DNA from 3 places in the Cobetia sp. LC6 genome. Region 1 is predicted to be linked to each of the others. Evidence: predicted binding sites of a transcription regulator. Region 1 holds the regulator's gene; each other region holds the start of a gene.
What was found. Region 1 encodes sigma-54, which starts transcription at its own class of promoters, with help from an activator protein. Its sites were predicted from a motif close to TGGCACNNNNNTTGCTNT; they were not measured.
Positions count from the first base shown of each region.

Region 2: a site for sigma-54 is predicted at 1,081-1,098, ahead of QQF40_RS10335 (sugar phosphorylase). Genes of this name have one in related genera too.
Region 3: a site for sigma-54 is predicted at 1,118-1,135, ahead of QQF40_RS16715 (ammonium transporter). Genes of this name have one in related genera too.

Region 1 covers NZ_JASSPL010000001.1:41,426-43,627, reverse strand. The annotation lists gene lptB (LPS export ABC transporter ATP-binding protein) at 1-238, shown strand, start outside; gene QQF40_RS00195 (RNA polymerase factor sigma-54) at 472-1,920, shown strand.
Region 2 covers NZ_JASSPL010000007.1:139,443-141,644, reverse strand. The annotation lists gene nrdR (transcriptional regulator NrdR) at 1-322, opposite strand, end outside; gene QQF40_RS10340 (GlsB/YeaQ/YmgE family stress response membrane protein) at 720-968, shown strand; gene QQF40_RS10335 (sugar phosphorylase) at 1,332-2,202, shown strand, end outside.
Region 3 covers NZ_JASSPL010000020.1:35,965-38,166, reverse strand. The annotation lists gene QQF40_RS16720 (DUF1989 domain-containing protein) at 1-887, shown strand, start outside; gene QQF40_RS16715 (ammonium transporter) at 1,240-2,202, shown strand, end outside.

The DNA.
Region 1 (2,202 bases):
GCCCTTCGCCGGCGTCGACCCCATCTCGGTGGGCGAGATCAAGAGCATCGTGCGTCAACTGCGTGACCGTGGCATCGGCGTGCTGATCACCGACCACAACGTGCGCGAGACACTCGATATCTGTGACACCGCCTATATCGTCGGCGATGGTCAGATCATCGCTCACGGTGACGCGGACTCCATCCTGGCCAACCAGCAGGTACGCGACGTCTACCTGGGCCACGAGTTCACGCTCTAGGGCCAGCGGATGCGCTGAGCCCTCCCACGGCGAAAGCTTCATAAGCCGCTGCGTGATTTTATCGCGTAGCGGCTTTTTCATGTCTGACATCAGGCGCATGCATGACGTCCATACCACCTTGGTGTAAACATGGCATGCAAGTTGCTTGAATATTCACTGCAACCACTTGTCAGTGGCCCGAGTCACGGTATAGCGTAGTAAGCACGTTCCTTTGCCGTGAATTGACTGACTCCATGAAACCCACCCTGCAACTCCGCCTCGGCACCTCGCTGACCATGACGCCGCAGCTTCAGCAAGCGATCCAGCTGCTGCAGCTGTCGACGCTCGACCTGCGTCAGGAGATTCAGCAAGCCCTCGAGTCCAACCCCATGTTGGAGCTCGACGAGGACTACGAGTCGCTGGATGTCATCGAGACACAGGATACGAGCGAGATCTCCACTGCCGACTCCTCGAGCGAGATTCCCGAGGCATACCCTCTCGACAGTGACTGGTCGGACCTCTACCAGGACCACGCCGGTAGCCTGACCAGCTCCGGCAGTGGCAGCGGGAGCGAAGAAGGGCCGGACTTCGATCGCAATACCAGCGTCGAGAGCCTGCAGGACCACCTGCGCTGGCAGCTGGCGATGACCGACCTCGATGGCCGTGAACGCCAGATGGCGGAGAGCCTGATCGATGCCGTCGACGGTGCCGGTTACCTGAGCCTGTCACTCGATGAGCTGGTCGATGGTCTGCGCGGCCAGGGCCTGCCCGGCCTCAAGGCCTCCGAGCTCGAGCAGGTACTGCTGCGTCTGCAGCAGTTCGACCCGACCGGCGTCTTCGCCCGCGACCTGCGCGAGTGCCTGCTGCTGCAACTGGCGCTGCTGCCGGATGATCTGCCGCTGCTGGCGCAGGCGCGTCGCCTGGTACGTCAATTCCTCGAGGCACTGGGCAACGATGATCGCAAGCTGCTCAAGCGCCGACTGAGCCTTGACGATGACGAGCTGGATCACGTCATCCGCCTGGTGCGCGCGCTCGATCCGCGTCCGGCATCCGCCTGGGGCGAGCCCGCCAGCGATTACGTGATCCCTGATCTACTGGTGCGTCATACCCGCCACGGCTGGCAGGTCGAGCTCAACCCGGAAGCGCTGCCCAAGCTGCGCATCCAGCCGGAATACGCCGCACTGATCAAGCGTGCCGACAAGTCCGCCGACAACACCTTCCTCAAGGACAACCTGCAGGAAGCGCGCTGGCTGATGAAGAGCCTGTCATCACGCAATGACACCCTGCTCAAGGTCGGCCGCGAGATCATGGCGCGCCAGATCGACTTCCTCGAGCAAGGCGAGGAAGGCATGAAGCCACTGATTCTGGCCAACATCGCCGAAGTGGTCGAGATGCACGAATCGACCATCTCGCGGGTCACGACCCAGAAATACATCCACACCCCGCGCGGCGTCTTCGAGCTCAAGTTCTTCTTCTCGAGCCAGGTCGGTGGCAGCGGCAGTGGCGACGCCCACTCAAGCACCGCCATTCGTGCCCGCATCCGCAAGCTGATTGCGGAAGAACCGGCTCGCAAGCCTCTCTCCGACTCACGCCTGGTCGATCTGCTCGCCAGCGATGGCATCGAGGTCGCACGCCGTACCGTGGCCAAGTATCGCGAAGCGATGGGCATCCCATCCTCCAGCGAGCGCAAGCGTCTGGCCTGATGCGTCACCTGCGGCTGCCATGCGCCTGGTCTCCCTCCTATCATGGCCGTTGCCGCCAACCTCAAACACTGGTTTTCTCTCTCACCAGCCTCTGACATTACTGACACCGGCGCGCCTGGCGCGCGCCCTGTCATTCCGTCAACCGCTCGTCAATGGCCCATCATGGCGCGCAGGATGATGGCAAAAATCCATCATTCCGGCTGCATCATTTACCGTCAATCGCATGTTTTTAAAGTCACTTTTAGCCGTATTGCACCGGGATGTCACTCGGTGATCCTTCCG
Region 2 (2,202 bases), on a different contig from region 1:
TGCGCCGCGCCTCGATCTCACGCTCGCCGGTGGCACGCAGACGCTGACGAATGCGCTCCACCGCGGCCTCGATCAGCTCGGAGGAAACCGGGCGCTTTTCCAGCGCACGCAGCATGCCGGCACGCAGCTTGTGCTCATCGAAGCTCTCGCGCGAGCCGTCGCCCTTGACCACGCGCGGCATGACCAGCTCCGCCGTTTCGTAGGTCGTGAAACGCTCACCGCAGGCCGCGCACTGGCGACGCCGCCGCACCTGGTCACCCTCGACCACCAGTCGGGAATCCGTGACCTTGGTTTCATGAGTTCCACAGAAGGGACAGTGCATGTTGGAGAGCCTGCTTGGGTGCGAGGTGGCTGCGGCCCCGCGCGAAGCACAGCGAGGAAGCGGCGCAGCGCAGCCGAATGACAGCGAATGGCGGGTATTGTAACCGTTAAGGCCCCGCCACGGGAGCCTATGTCAGCCCCGACCTATCTGAACTGGCCTTGGGGAGCGGCCAAAGGGTGACAGGAGTTTCCTGCATTGTCGCCCCGGGTGACGGGCCCCGCGGCGAAAGCATCCATCATCCTGCTCGGCAGGCTTGAAATCCCCGCGCGATAACCGAAAGATGACGTCAGGGTAAGCGCCTCACAAGGACGCTTGCCCGAGCCGTGGAATCCTTTCACGACTGGCGGCGGATGATCTCTGCCGCGAGACTGATCACGATGACGCAAGGAGCTGCGACATGGGAATCATTGCATGGATCATATTCGGTCTTGTTGCCGGCATCATCGCCAAGGTGATCGTGCCCGGCAAGGACCCGGGTGGCATCATCGTCACCAGCATCATCGGCATCCTGGGGGCCGTGGTCGGTGGCTGGGTCGGCACCCTGATGGGCTTCGGGGAAGTGACGGGATTCAATCTGGCCAGCTTTGTCATCGCCGTGCTCGGCGCCGTCATCCTGCTGATTCTGTATCGCGTGCTGCGCAAGTAAAGCGTGTCATGAAGCGCAGTGGCGTCAGCCGGCCTCAGGCCACATGACGCCAGACAGGACGGCCAGCCGGCACATGCAGGCTGGCCGTCCTCCCTTGCAGGCTTGACGAATCTGGCCCGAGGCGTGCATGACTCAGGGGTAAAGGCGCCAGGCCGCCACCCACGGGCGCCGCTGAGCGATGCGCCATTCAATGATTTCACCAGGCGACGACCAGTCGACTTCATCTGATGCGCGCCCGCCTGTCTCGCCATCGGCCCCGCAGGATGGCGCTGGCGCGCTTCACGAAGATCACCCGCGACACGCTCTGCCCATTGCGACTCACGCGGCAGAGCCAGACCGCTTTTGCTGCCACGAGGATTGCCCATGTCCGATACGTCATCTTCCGATCACTCGACTTCCACTGCAGCCGATCCCGCGCCGAGCGAGGGCAACGCCAGGCCACACGCCAGAGTCTCTCTCGCCAAACGTCTCTCGCAAGCTGATTTCCAGGCGCACGCCACACGTCTGCTCGCAGAGATCTATCCACAGCGTCATGAAGAAGTCCTCAGACGCCTGGAGACGGTACTGGACTTCCATCGCACGCGCCTCACCCCCCGCGTGCCGGAAGGCGAGCCGCTCTGGAGCGAGCGCGATCAGTGGCTGATCACCTACGGCGACAGCCTGCAGCAGGAAGGCGAGGCGCCACTGGCGACCCTGCACGACTTCCTCGCCAGCCGACTGGACGACAGCCTGTCCGGTGTCCACGTGCTGCCTTTCTTTCCGTGGAGCAGCGATGACGGCTTCAGCGTCATCCACTATCGCGAGGTCAATCCGGCCCTCGGCGATTGGCAGGACATCCGGCGCCTGAGCAAGCACCGCGACCTGATGGCAGACCTGGTCATCAATCACTGCTCGCGCGAGTCACTGTGGTTCGCCGACTATCTGGCCGGCGTGCAGCCCGGTCGCGACTACTTCATCGAGATGGACCCCGACACCGATGTCTCCGAGGTGGTGCGCCCGCGCCCGTCTGCCCTGCTCACGCCGGTGCATACCCGTCGTGGCCTGCGCCATCTTTGGGCAACCTTCTCGGATGACCAGATCGACCTGAACTTCGCCAATCCCGATGTGCTGCTCGAATTCATCGGCATCCTGCTTTATTACCTCGAGCAGGGCGCGGGCATCATCCGCCTCGATGCGGTGGCCTTCCTGTGGAAGCGCCAGGGTACCCCCTGCATCCACCTGCCGGAGACACACG
Region 3 (2,202 bases), on a different contig from region 1:
CGGCCATGTGTCAGGAAACCGGCGGCATGCTCGATGACGGCACCTTGTTCCGCATGGGCGAGCAGACCTTCCGCTGGATCTGCGGTGACCCGGCCAGCGGCCAGTGGCTCAGGGAGCTTGCCCAGCGCCAGGGCTATCGCGTCACGGTGCGTGACTCCACTCATCAGCTGCACAACATCGCGCTGCAGGGCCCGAAGAGCCGCGAGGTGCTGGCGCCGCTGATCTGGAATGCGCGTACCCAGCCAGACGTTCAGGGGCTGGGCTGGTTCCGCTTCATGATCGGTCGTCTGTCGGGGCCGGATGGCATTCCGCTGATGGTGTCGCGTACCGGCTATACCGGCGAGCTCGGTTATGAAATCTGGTGTCATCCCAAGGACGCCCCGGCCGTGTGGGAGGCGATCTGGGCGGCGGGTGAGCCCCATGGCATCGCGCCGCTGGGACTGGATGCCCTCGACATGCTGAGAATCGAGGCGGGGCTGATCTTCGCCGGTCATGAATTCTGCCCGCAGACCTCCCCCTATGAAGCGGGTATCGGCTTCACCGTGCCGATGAAGAGCAAGGAGGATGATTTCGTCGGGCGGGCAGCGCTGCAACGCGAGGCGCCGGAATCACGGCATCGCGTGATGGGCCTGAAGATGCACAGCAGCGAGCTGGTCAGCCATGGCGACCTCGTCTACCACGGCCGCTATCCGGTGGGCGTGGTCACCAGTGCCACCCAGTCGCCGCTGCTCGATCGCTCCATCGCGATGTGCCGCCTGGCACCGGACTTCGCAAGCCCGGGAACCCAGCTTGAGATCGGCCAGCTGGATGGCCATCAGAAGCGCCTCGCCGCCGAGGTGGTGACATTGCCCTTCCATGACCCGGAGCGCCTCAAGGTGCGTAGCTGATCTCACTGCCAGGAGGGGAAGCATGAGAGGTGAGTCGCGAGCAATGACCTGCGTATATGCAGCGCCCTGCAAGTCATCTCACGGTGCATGCCGTGGCCGGCATGCCTCAATAACGCCCATCCTCCTCGCAGGGAAGGCTTCATGGGCTTCATATCTGAAGAGGAGTCCTCGGTTTCAAGAATGATGCAGTAAAAACAACGAATTGCTGAGGGTGGCCAATGAGGGTCATCTGGCATGTCGCTTGCTTTATCCAGCAGGTCCCCTTGAAAAACAACAACAACCCCCGGACGGGCAGTGCCGCTTGCACAGTGAAGCGCGCTGATCCACAGGCTCCGGTAAAGGAGAAAAGACGATGGATGAAAAGACGTTGCAAAGCATATTGGATATGCATCAGGCGATGAACATCGAGGTGTTCTATTGGTGGTGTACCGCCATCATGTTCCTGATCCATGCAGGCTTTCTGGCCTATGAGATCGGTGCCTCGCGTTCCAAGAATGCCTTGGCATCCGGCATGAAGAACGTGCTGACGCTGGCCTCGATCATCCCCGCCTTCTACTTCGTGGGCTGGTGGATCTACAACGCCTTCCCCAACGGGCTGATCCCCATCGAGGCGTCCGCCGCTCTGCCGTGGAGCGCGAGCATGCGTCCGGACGCCGATGACATGGGCACCGGCATCTTCTTCGCTGCCTTTGCCCTGTTCGGCGCGACTACCGGTTCCATCCTCTCGGGGGCGGTGATCGAACGCATCCGCCTGGGGGCCTTCCTGATTCTGGCGGTGATTCTCGGTGCCGGTGTCTGGATCATGGCGGGCGCCTGGGGCTGGCATCCGGATGGCTGGATGCTGCACAAGCTGGGCTACCACGATGTCGGCGCCGCCGGTGTGGTGCACGCCGTGGCCGGCTTCTTCGCGCTGGGCGTGCTGCTCAATCTGGGCGCGCGCATCGGCAAGTACAGTGACGATGGCAAGCCGCAGGTGATCGCGCCGCACAACATGCCGATGACGTTGATCGGCCTGATGCTGATCATCGTCGGTTTCTTCGGCTTCCTCGGTGGCTGCATCATCTTCAACACCGGTGACATCGGCTGGACCACCATCTACGGCAATCGCACCAACCTTTCTGCCTTCGCCTTCAATACCCTGATGGGCTTCGGTGGTGGCGTGATCGGTGCCTATCTGTCCTCGCGTGATCCCTTCTGGACCATGTCCGGTGCGCTGGGCGGCATCATCACCGTCGCGGCGGGACTGGATCTCTACAACCCGGGGCTGGCCTTCGTGCTGGCGGTCACCGGTGGCGCCCTGATGCCGAAGATCGGC